DNA from 2 places in the Prauserella oleivorans genome. Region 1 is predicted to be linked to the other one. Evidence: riboswitches for the same ligand, from Rfam matches in the RefSeq annotation. Region 1 holds a riboswitch; the other holds the start of a gene.
What was found. A riboswitch is a leader RNA that binds a small molecule or an ion and turns the genes downstream of it on or off. The one in region 1 is predicted to bind S-adenosylmethionine.
Positions count from the first base shown of each region.

Region 2: it holds a riboswitch for S-adenosylmethionine, as region 1 does, so the genes downstream of both, thrC (threonine synthase) here and ACFSZT_RS10365 (methionine ABC transporter ATP-binding protein) in region 1, are expected to answer to the same signal.

Region 1 is NZ_JBHUNT010000001.1:2,082,743-2,087,871, reverse strand. It holds gene ACFSZT_RS10380 (ABC-F family ATP-binding cassette domain-containing protein) at 1-108, opposite strand, end outside; gene ACFSZT_RS10375 (hypothetical protein) at 112-327, opposite strand; gene ACFSZT_RS10370 (4-(cytidine 5'-diphospho)-2-C-methyl-D-erythritol kinase) at 324-1,292, opposite strand; gene ACFSZT_RS10365 (methionine ABC transporter ATP-binding protein) at 1,362-2,369, opposite strand; SAM riboswitch class I at 2,556-2,651, opposite strand; gene rsmA (16S rRNA (adenine(1518)-N(6)/adenine(1519)-N(6))-dimethyltransferase RsmA) at 2,704-3,555, opposite strand; gene ACFSZT_RS10355 (transglycosylase family protein) at 3,632-4,999, opposite strand.
Region 2 is NZ_JBHUNT010000001.1:4,640,384-4,645,512, reverse strand. It holds gene ACFSZT_RS22835 (ComEC/Rec2 family competence protein) at 1-1,211, shown strand, start outside; gene thrC (threonine synthase) at 1,247-2,509, opposite strand; SAM riboswitch class I at 2,523-2,655, opposite strand; gene holA (DNA polymerase III subunit delta) at 2,765-3,745, shown strand; gene rpsT (30S ribosomal protein S20) at 4,038-4,298, opposite strand; gene ACFSZT_RS22815 (hypothetical protein) at 4,599-4,769, shown strand; gene ACFSZT_RS22810 (VOC family protein) at 4,783-5,129, shown strand, end outside.

The sequences.
Region 1 (5,129 bases):
GACGACCCCGATGCGCTCGCCCTCCCCCACGCCGAGCGAGACGCCGTCGAGCAGCATGCGCTCGCCGTAGGACTTGCTGACCGACTCGAGATTGACCAGATTGGCCATCCGCTAGACAAACCTCTCCACGACTCGGGATCGTTCGGCGACCACGGCGGTCGCATCGTCGATGGTGACAGGACCGCCCGACGCGGCCCGCATGCCCTCGCCGGCGCGGAACGGCTCGGCGTGCACGCGTTCGGCAAACGCCCCGCCGGCGGGCTCGTATTCCGCCCGTACCGGCGTGGCCGTCACCAGGTCGCCGCACAGCACGGCGGCGAGCCTCACGCGTGCACCCGCGGCACCGGATCGTGTGGTGAATCGTCCCCATCGACCACACGGGCGCCGGGCACGGGCCCGTGAGCGACCCGCACCGTACGGCACACACCCGCGCCGGCCAGGCGCGCGGACACGCGCAGCGCCGTGTCGGCGTCCTCGCACAGGAACGCACAGGTCGGACCGGACCCGGACACCACGCCCGCGAGCGCGCCCGCGTCGACTCCCGCCCGCAGTGTGCGCCGGAGGTTCGGCCGCAGCGACACCGCGGCGGCCTGCAGGTCGTTGCCGAGCAGCGGCGCGAGCCGGTGCGGATCGCCCGAGGCCAGCGCCTCGACGACGGGCGCGTGCGAACCGACGCGCGGCGGGTCGCCCGCACTGCGCAGCCGGTCGAGCTCGCCGTACACCCGGGGCGTGGACAGCCCGCGTTGGTCGAACGCCAGAACCCAGTGGAAGACGTGCCGCGACAGCACGGGCACCAGCTCCTCGCCCCGGCCGGTGCCCAGCGCGGTGCCGCCGTAGAGGGCGAACGGGACGTCGCTGCCGAGCGTGGCGGCGACGTGGGCGAGCTCGTCGCGGCCGAGGTCGAGCTTCCACAGCGCTGCCAGCCCGACCAGGGTGGCGGCCGCGTCGGCGCTGCCGCCCGCCATGCCACCGGCCACGGGGATGCCCTTGCGCAGCACGATCCGGACCTTGGCGAGGTCGGCCGCCGGACGGCCGACGTGCTCGGCGAGCGCGTGGACGGCGCGCCAGGCGAGGTTGTTCTCGCCGGTCGGCACGACCTTGGCCCCTTCGCCGTGCACCTCCAGGCCGGGTTCCTCGGCGGCGGCGACGGTCACCTCGTCGCTCAGCGACAGAGCCTGGAAGATCGTCGTGAGCTCGTGGTAGCCGTCCTTGCGCGCCTCACCGACCGACAGGTGCACGTTGATCTTGGAGGGCACCTTGACGGTCACGGGCGGAGGTACGACGGCGAGCACGTCCCAAGCCTACTTGGCGGTATCACCAGCGGCGCGCGACCAGCTCCGATGTCGCCCTCGGACGGCTGGTCAGGCGGCCACGTTGCGCAGGCCGCACAGGGTGTGCGTGACGTGGGCGCCGCGCTCGGCGATCCACGCCAGCGCCGCGTCGGCGCGCTGCCCCCGCACACCGAGGCGGAACCTCGCGACCGGCGTGTCACCGAAGCGGGTCAGGCCACCGCCGATGGTGGCGAGCTCGACGTCGAACCGGCTCGCGGCCTCCGGAAGCAGGGCGCCGACGGCCGCGAAGCCGACGAGCACCACGTCCACCGCGACGTCGTACTGAGCGGCCTCGGCGCGGGAGGTCGTGATGACGGGCAGCAGCTCGTCCGCGATCCGGCTGCCGTGCTTGCCGAGCAGCCCCAGCAGGTTGCCGCTCTCCACCACCGAGCCGCGCTCGAGCAGGGCGACGTCGTCGCACACGCGCCGCACCACCGCCGGGTCGGGCGTGGTGACGAGAACGGTCGCCCCGAACTCGGCGCGGGCGCGATCGAGCACCGACAGCACCGCGCCGCTCTCTTCGGCGTCGACGCCGCCGGTCGGGTCGTCGGCCAGCAGCACGGCAGGTGCCGTGGCGAGCGCCCGGGCCACGGCGACCCGGCGTTGTTGTCCCGGCGTCAGCTCGGCGGGCAGCTGGGCGGCCGCGCGGCTGAGCCCGATGAGGTCGAGCAACGTGCCCACCCGCTGACGGCGGCGGGGCGCGTCCACTCCGAGGCGCTCGAGCGGCGCGGCGACGTTGCCCGCCACGGTGCGCTCCGGCCGCAGTTTCGGGTCGACCACACCGACCTGGCTGCGCGCCTCCCGGAGTTTGCGACCCTCGAGCGCCGTGAGGTTGATGCCGTCGTACCGCACGGCACCGCGGTCCGGCCGTTCCTGCAGCGCGACGCACCGGGCCAGCGTCGACTTGCCGGCGCCCTCGGCGCCGACCACGCCGTACAGCGCGCCCGCGCCCACGTCGAGGCTCACCTCGCGCAGGGCGTGCACGGGCGCACCGGCACGACCGGGGAACGACTTGCTCACGTTGTCGACGGTGATCACGAAGGCTCCAAGACAGCTCGAGTCGCAGCGACACACGTCCGGACCAGGACGGGCGCTGGAAGGTGACGAAAGGTGGTACTGAGTCGGATCAGGAAGCGGCGCGGTGGCGACAACACGCACTGACCGTGCGGCGGCCTTGATCGACGACTCGGCGCTTCGTGAGCAGTCGCGAGCGGTACACAGGATCCTCCATCGGTCCTGGCGTTAGCACCTTCCCGCGATCACCGCGGGCGGTTGCTGCGACGTCGTCGAGCCAGGTCTCTCGGTCGCTCGGGATGGATGCCCATAAAGTACACCCGAACCGGACACGCGAAAGCAAGCCGGTGGGTACAGATCACACGTTCGCCGCGATGGCGACGTAGTCCTCGATGCCGAGCTGTTCCCCGCGCGTGCGTGGATCGATCCCCGCCGCGGCGAGGAGCTCGCCGGCGCGAACGGCCGAACCGGCCCACCCGGCCAGTGCGGCACGCAGAGTCTTCCGCCGCTGGGAGAAAGCCGCGTCGACGAGCGCGAACACGCGGTCGCGGTCCACACCTTCCCGAGGTTGCCCGCGCTCGAAGGCGACGAGCGACGAGTCGACGTTCGGCACCGGCCAGAACACCGACCTCGGCACGGCGGCGACCTTGCGCGCGGTGCCGTACCACGCCAGCTTCACGCTCGGCACGCCGTAGACGCGGCTGCCGGGAGCGGCGGCCATGCGGTCGGCCACCTCGGTCTGGACCATGACGAGCGCCCGCCGCAGCGACGGCAGCTCGCCGAGCAGGTGGAGCACCACCGGCACGGCGACGTTGTACGGCAGGTTGGCGACGAGCGCGTCCGGAGCCACGTCGAGGTCGGTGGCCCGCAGGCGCAGCGCGTCGTCGGCGACGACGGCCAGCCGGTCCGCCGCCGCGGGCGCGTGGGCTCGCACGGTCTCGGGCAGCCGCCCGGCGAGCACCTGGTCGATCTCCACGGCCACGACGCGCGCACCGGAACCGAGCAGGCCGAGCGTCAGCGACCCGAGCCCGGGGCCGACCTCCAGCACGACGTCATCGGCACCGACGTCGGCGAGCTCGACGATGCGGCGCACCGTGTTGGCGTCGTGCACGAAGTTCTGCCCGAGCTTCTTCGTGGGGCGCACGTCGAGTTCGGCGGCAAGCCCCCGGATCTCGGCGGGCCCGAGCAGGCTCGGCGTCTCGGCGGTCACCTTCCGAGTTCAGCACAGCGGCGCGCCCCGCCTCGACCAGGGGTGGTGGTCGGGGCGCGGCGCGCGGCGGAGCTGGTTACGAGAGGCCAAGCTGCGACGAGCACGACGGCCAGGCGCCGTACCCACCGCGGTCGTCGCGGACCTTGGTGGCGATGGCGATCTGCTGCTCGCGGCTGGCCTGGTGCGGGTAGGCGGCGTAGGCGTCGCCGCCGTAGGCGTCCCAGGTGCTCTTGTCGAACTGCAGGCCACCGTAGTAGCCGTTGCCGGTGTTGGTGGCCCAGTTGCCGCCGGACTCGCACTCGGCGAGGCGGTCCCACACCGCACCGTCGGAGATGACCGGCTGCGGCGGCTCCTTGGTGCCGACCCGCACGACCTTCTCCTTCGCCTCCTTGACGACCTTGCTCGACAGCTCCTCGCGGGCGATCTCGCGGTCGTTCTTCTTGGTGACGCGGTAGGTGACGATCTTCTCGCCGGGAACGCCCTCTTCCTCGACGATCTCCTTGCCCTCTTCGAGCTCGGGGTCCTCGACGTAGCGGACCTCCGGCTCGATGATCTCCGTCTCGTTCACCACGGAGACGCCGGTGCGGCTGATGTGCACCTCGGCACCGTCGAGGAGCCGGAGCTCCAGGCCGCCGTCGATCTCGTCCTCGGGGCCCAGGCTGAGGTTGAGCTCGCGCAGGAGCTCCTTCGCCGTGACGGCGTTGGTGGTCAGCTCTCGCGGGGCGTTGCCGCCGTCGAAGAGGGTGATGTGCTTGAGCGTCTTCACCTCGAGGGTCATGCCCTCCAGCGGCACCTCGCCGTTGACCGGCGTGGAGAACCAGGTGCCCTTCTGGTTGAGCTCGTCGAGGCCGAGCTGTGTCAGCGCCTCGCCGACGGTGGTGGCGCGGACCCAGGACTCGCGCTGCTCGCCGTCGACGATCAGGTTGAGGTGGCGGCCGCGCTCCAGCTTGATGACCCCACCGTCGCCGACCTCGGCCTGCGGGGAGGGCGAGAGGGCGTCGTGCGCGCCGACCGAGATGCCCGCGTCGGAGAGGACCTCGCCGACGGTGTCACCGAAGCTGCGGACGGTCTGCTTCTCGCCGTCGACATCGAGCGTGACGCTCTTGTTCATCGCGAGCGCCGCGGCACCGCCACCGGTGAGCGTCATCATCACGGCGAGGACGGTGCCCTTGAGAAAACGCTTCTTCCACGTCTTGACCGCGGTGGCGAGACCGTCCTCGGGCTCCTCGTCGGCCTCCGCGGTGCGGTCGGCGGCCGCCTCGTCGGGGACGACGATGGCGGGGAGCATGGTCGTCTCGGCGTTGATGAGCCGGATGAGCTCGTCGACGTCGACGTTCGCCTCGGCCATCAGGTCGTCGGCGTCGGGGCCGAGCACGGCGAGAACGTCGCCCCGGGTCACCCGGGGGTCGGACGAGAACTCCAGGTCGTACGGCCGGTCGAGCAGGGCTGTCGAGCCGCCGGATCTCGGCGAGGCGTCGAGACCCGCGTCAGCGCGCCCGTAGCTACCAGTCACAGGGTCAATCCCTTTCACGCATGGCCAGGACTCCCGCAGTCAGCGCCGCCCCTTGACGTCC
Region 2 (5,129 bases), 2.6 Mb from region 1:
CCGTGCCCGTCGCGGCGTTCCTCGCGACGGCACCGGTGATCGCGGGCATGGCCGGTGAGATCAGCGTGGTGTCCGTCGTCGCCAACCTCGTCGCCGCACCGGTGGTCGCCCCGATCACCGTCCTCGGTGTGCTGGCCGCGGCGTTGTCGCTGCCCTGGCCTGCCGCGGCCGAGGTGCTGGTGCACGTCACCGGGCCCGGACTGAGCTGGCTGGTGTTCGTCGCCCGCGAGGCCTCGGGCGTGCCGGGCGCGGTGCTGCCGTGGCCACCCGGCTGGTGGGGCGGGTTGCTCGCCGCGGGCGTTGTGGCGCTGGTCGTCGTGGCCCTGCGGTACCGGACCGCCCGGGTGGCGCTCGCCGTGGCGCTGGCATCGGTGTTGGTGGTGGCGGTGCCGACACAGGTCGTTGCGCCGGGCTGGCCACCGGACGGCTGGGCGGTGGTCGCCTGCGACGTCGGGCAGGGCGATGGCCTGGTCCTGTCGACCGGCGAGGAGGGCCGTGCGGTGGTCGTCGACACCGGTCCCGAGCCGGGTGTGCTCGATCGATGCTTGGACCACCTGGGGATCGAGCGCGTGCCGCTGGTGGTTCTGAGCCACCTGCACGCCGACCACGTCGGCGGCTTGGCGTCGGTGTTCGAGGGACGTGCCGTCGGCGCGGTCGCCGTCGGTGCGGGCAGGACGCCCGCGTGGGCGTGGCGCGAGGTGGTCGAGGAGGCCGCCGCACACGGCGTACCGCTGGTCGAGCTGCACGTGGGACAACGGCTCGACTGGCCGTCGCTCACGCTCCACGTGCTGGGGCCGCACTACGTTGCGCCGGTCCAGGTCGGAGAGGAGGAGGAAGGAACCGGAATCAACAACACGTCCGTGGTGCTCAGGGCGGACACGCCTGCCGGACGGGTGCTGCTGACGGGCGACGTCGAGCTGACAGCCCAGGGCGACCTGCTCAGCAGCGGCGCCGATGTGCGCGCCGAGATCCTGAAGGTGCCGCACCACGGCAGCCGCTTCACGTTGCCGCGGTTCCTCGCCGCGGTCGGGCCCAGGGTGGCGCTGGTGAGCGTGGGTGCCGACAACACCTACGGCCACCCGAACCCCACGACCCTACGGACACTGTCGCAGGGTGGCGCGCTCGTCGCACGCACCGACACGAGCGGCGACACCGCGGTGGTGGCAGGTGAGCAGGGTCCCGTCGTCGTCCGGCGCGGGCCCGGCCGCTGACAGCCTACAAACTCCGGCGCGAGCACCGGAGGAGCTCAGGAGCCGAGCACCTGCCGTACGGCATCGGCGGACGGCGGCACCGTCGCCTTCGGACCGATCCGACCCTCGACGGCGTCGAGTGTCTTCAGGCCGTCACCGGTGATGAGCAGCACCGTCTCGGCGTCCGGGTCGAGCTTGCCGGTTTCGATGAGCTTCTTCGTCGTCGCGACGGTGACACCGCCCGCGGTCTCGGTGAAGATGCCCTCGGTCCGGGCCAGCAGCCGGATGCCTTCGACGACCTCCTCGTCGGTGACGTCCTCGATCGCGCCGCCCGTCCGGTTCACCGTGTCCAGCACGTACGGACCGTCGGCGGGGTTGCCGATGGCGAGGGAACGGGCGATGGTGTCCGGTTTGACCGGCTGCACCACGTCGTGGCCCGCGCGGAAGGCCGAGGACACGGGGGAGCACCCGGTGGCCTGTGCGCCGAACACCTTGTACGGGGTCTCCTCCACCAGGCCCAGCTGGCCGAGCTCACGGAAGCCCTTGTCGACCTTGGTCAGCTGCGAACCGGACGCGATCGGCACCACGATCTGCTCCGGCAGCCGCCAGCCGAGCTGCTCGGCGACCTCGAAGCCCAGGGTCTTGGAGCCCTCCGAGTAGTACGGGCGAACGTTGACGTTGACGAACGCCCACGTCTCGTGCTCGGCGGCGAGCTGCGTGGCCAGCCGGTTGACGTCGTCGTAGTTACCGTCGACGGCGATGAGGGCGCCGTCGTATACGGCCGTGGTGAGGATCTTCGCGCGTTCCAGCGAGGACGGGATGAGCACCACCGACTGCCAGCCGGCGCGGGCGGCCGCGGCGGCGACGGCGTTAGCGAGGTTGCCCGTCGACGGACAGGCCAGGGTGTCGAAACCGAACTCGCGCGCCGCGGCCAGCGCGACGGCGACCACGCGGTCCTTGAACGAGTGCGTCGGGTTGCCGGTGTCGTCCTTGACCCAGACGCGCTTGACACCGAGAGCCTTCGCGAGCCGGTCGGCACGGATCAGCCGGGTACAGCCAGGCTCGGTGTTCGGGATCTCCTCGACATTGGAGGGAACGGGCAGCAGCTTCTTGTAGCGCCAGATGTTGCGCGGACCCGACTCGATGTCCTCCCGGCGGACCCGGCCGAAGTCGTAGGCGACCTCGAGCGGCGAGAAGTCCTCGGCGGACACGAACTCGGGAGCCAGAGGCTGTCGGTGCCCCTCTTCCTTCGACACCAGCTCGACGGCGGGACCGAGGTCCACGGTGCGCTTGGTGGAGGTTTCAAGGGCTGCAGTCATCGCGAGGTTCCTTTCCTCATCTGCCCCGCTGGCACGGGTCGGAATTGGCACCGTGGTCGTCAGCTACCTCGCGGAATCGAGATGACAGGCTGACGCCGGTTGCCGGGGCTTCATCGGGCCGTTCCCTCTGCCCCTCTGGATGAGCGGTATTCGGTTGTCCGCCGCGTCCTGCGCGGCGTCGGGCCCCACATTACGGCATGGCGATCACGGAGTGCCATGGCCATGCGCTCCACATCACCGTGGCAGGATCGAGACGTGACCGCGCCAGCCACCACCCCCGCGCCACTGCAGCTCGTGCTCGGAGACGAGGAACTGCTCGTCGAGCGCGCTGTCCGCGCGGCGCTGGACTCGTCGCGGCTGGCCGACGACACCGCCGAACTGACGCGGATGCGCGTGTCCGACATCACGCCGCCGGAGCTCGCCGAGTTGGTCAGCCCGTCGCTGTTCAGCGAGGGGCGGGTGATCGTGCTCGAGCACGCGCAGGACATCTCGCAGGAGCTCGCGGACGCCGTCCTGTCGTACGTGAAGGACCCCGCGGACGGCGTCGTGCTCGTCGTCGTCCACTCCGGTGGTGGGCGGAGCAAGGCCGCGAAGTCGCTGCCGAGTGCCTTGCGCAAGGCAGGGGCAGTGGTGACCGAGTGCGAGAAGATCACCAAGCCCGCCGAGCGGGAGGCTTTCGTCCGCAACGAGGTGCGCCGCGCAGGTGGCCGGATCGACGCCGCGGGCGTGGCCGCCCTCGTCGACGCCGTGGGCTCCGATCTGCGGGAACTCGCGTCCGCGGCTGCTCAGCTCGTCGCGGACTCCGGGGGCAAGGTCGACGAGGATGCCGTCCGGCGCTACCACCGAGGCAAGGCCGATGTCACCGGCTTCCTCGTCGCGGAGAAGGCGGTCGCCGGAGACCGGGCGGCCGCGCTGGAGTCGCTGCGGTGGGCACAGCAGATCGGCGTGCCGCACGTGTTGATCGCCGACGCGCTGGCCGATGCCGTGCGCACCACCGCGCGGGTGTCGGCTGCCGGCCGTGGCAACCCGAACCAGCTGGCGGGCGAACTCGGGATGCCGCCGTGGAAGATCCGCAAGGCGCAAGGGCAGGCACGCGGCTGGAGCGCGGGCCCGCTCGCCGACGCCATGCGCATCGTCGCCCGCGTCAACGCCGAGGTGAAGGGCGCGGCAGCCGACCCCGACTACGCACTCGAACGTGCCGTGCTCGAGATCGCGGCCGCCAGGCAACGGCGCTAGCGCTGCCGGGGCCGTCGTGACCGGGGCCCGTCGGCCCGCCGTAGCCGTCGCGCCCGGGACGCGATCCGGACGGGCGAATCCGGGTCTCGGTCCAGGTTCCGACCCGGTCGAACGACGCGACTGCCGCTGCGTCCCGCTCACCCTGTGTGACCCTGGCACGCTGGTCAGACGCGACCGGGGCAGGTCACGCGGACGCACCAGCGCCGGATGGACGTCCAGGGCGATGGCCCGGGTCTGGTACGACGAAGCCCCGGAGACCGTGGTCACCGGGGCTTCGTGAACGATTCGACGATCAGAGCTTGTTCAGGCGCTGGGCCATGGCCGACTTCTTGTTCGCGGCCTGGTTCTTGTGGATCACGCCCTTGCTCGCGGCCTTGTCGAGCTTGCGGGCGGCCTCACGCTGCAGCTCGATAGCCTTTTCCTTGTCGCCGGCCTCCGCCGCCTCGCGGAACTTGCGGATCGAGGTCTTCACCGCCGACTTGACGGCCTGGTTGCGCTGCCGGCGCTTCTCGTTGGTCTTGATGCGCTTCATCTGGGACTTGATGTTGGCCACGCGGGCGCTCCTTCATCTGTTCGGCGGGATCCTCGCTGCCGCATTCGTCATGGCACCGGCTCGGCCGGTCTTCCTCCCTGGCGGAATGCCATACGGCAACAGCTGGAAAGCATAACAATCGGTCACCGGGCCCAGGTCGGCAGGTCCGACGGGGAAAGCCCAGGTGACCGGGTGCGGTGCCGGAGCGGGGCCTGGCGGCAATGGTGGTCGCGGAACGGACACCGTCCGCGTCGGCTGACCCGCCGCGACGGACTGGGTGGAACGGGGTTCGAATGGTGGGGAGCACCGCCGGGTTCCGGTGTGCGTTCCGTCGGTGCCGGCGTGGTGCGGCCGCGGGAACGGGCAGCCGGGCGGGTGCTGGTGGGCAGGGCGACGACGGTCTGGCGCCGGACGACCAGCACGGAATGGACCGGTCAACATGCCATGGCCCGGGTGGCCGTGCCGGGGCAGCGGATGATCGCGTTCACATGAGACGGTATGGGCCATGGACGTGCTGAGTAGCCGCGTGCTGCTGCATCCCCGCGACCCCGAGCTGACGACGGCGTTCTACCGGGACACGCTCGGGCTCGCCGTCTACCGCCAGTTCCCCGGTGGCACGGTGTTCTTCCTCGGCGGCGGGTTCCTCGAGGTGGTGGGCACCGGCAAGGCCGGCGCCACCCCGGACATGGCGCTGTGGTTGCAGGTCCGGGACCTGCCCGCGACGCTCGCCGAGCTGCGCGAGAAGGGCGTCGAGCCCGAGCGCGGGCCACAGCGCGAGCCGTGGGGTCTGGACGAGGCCTGGATCCGCGATCCGGACGGCACCCGCATCGTGCTCGTGGAGATTCCCGCCGA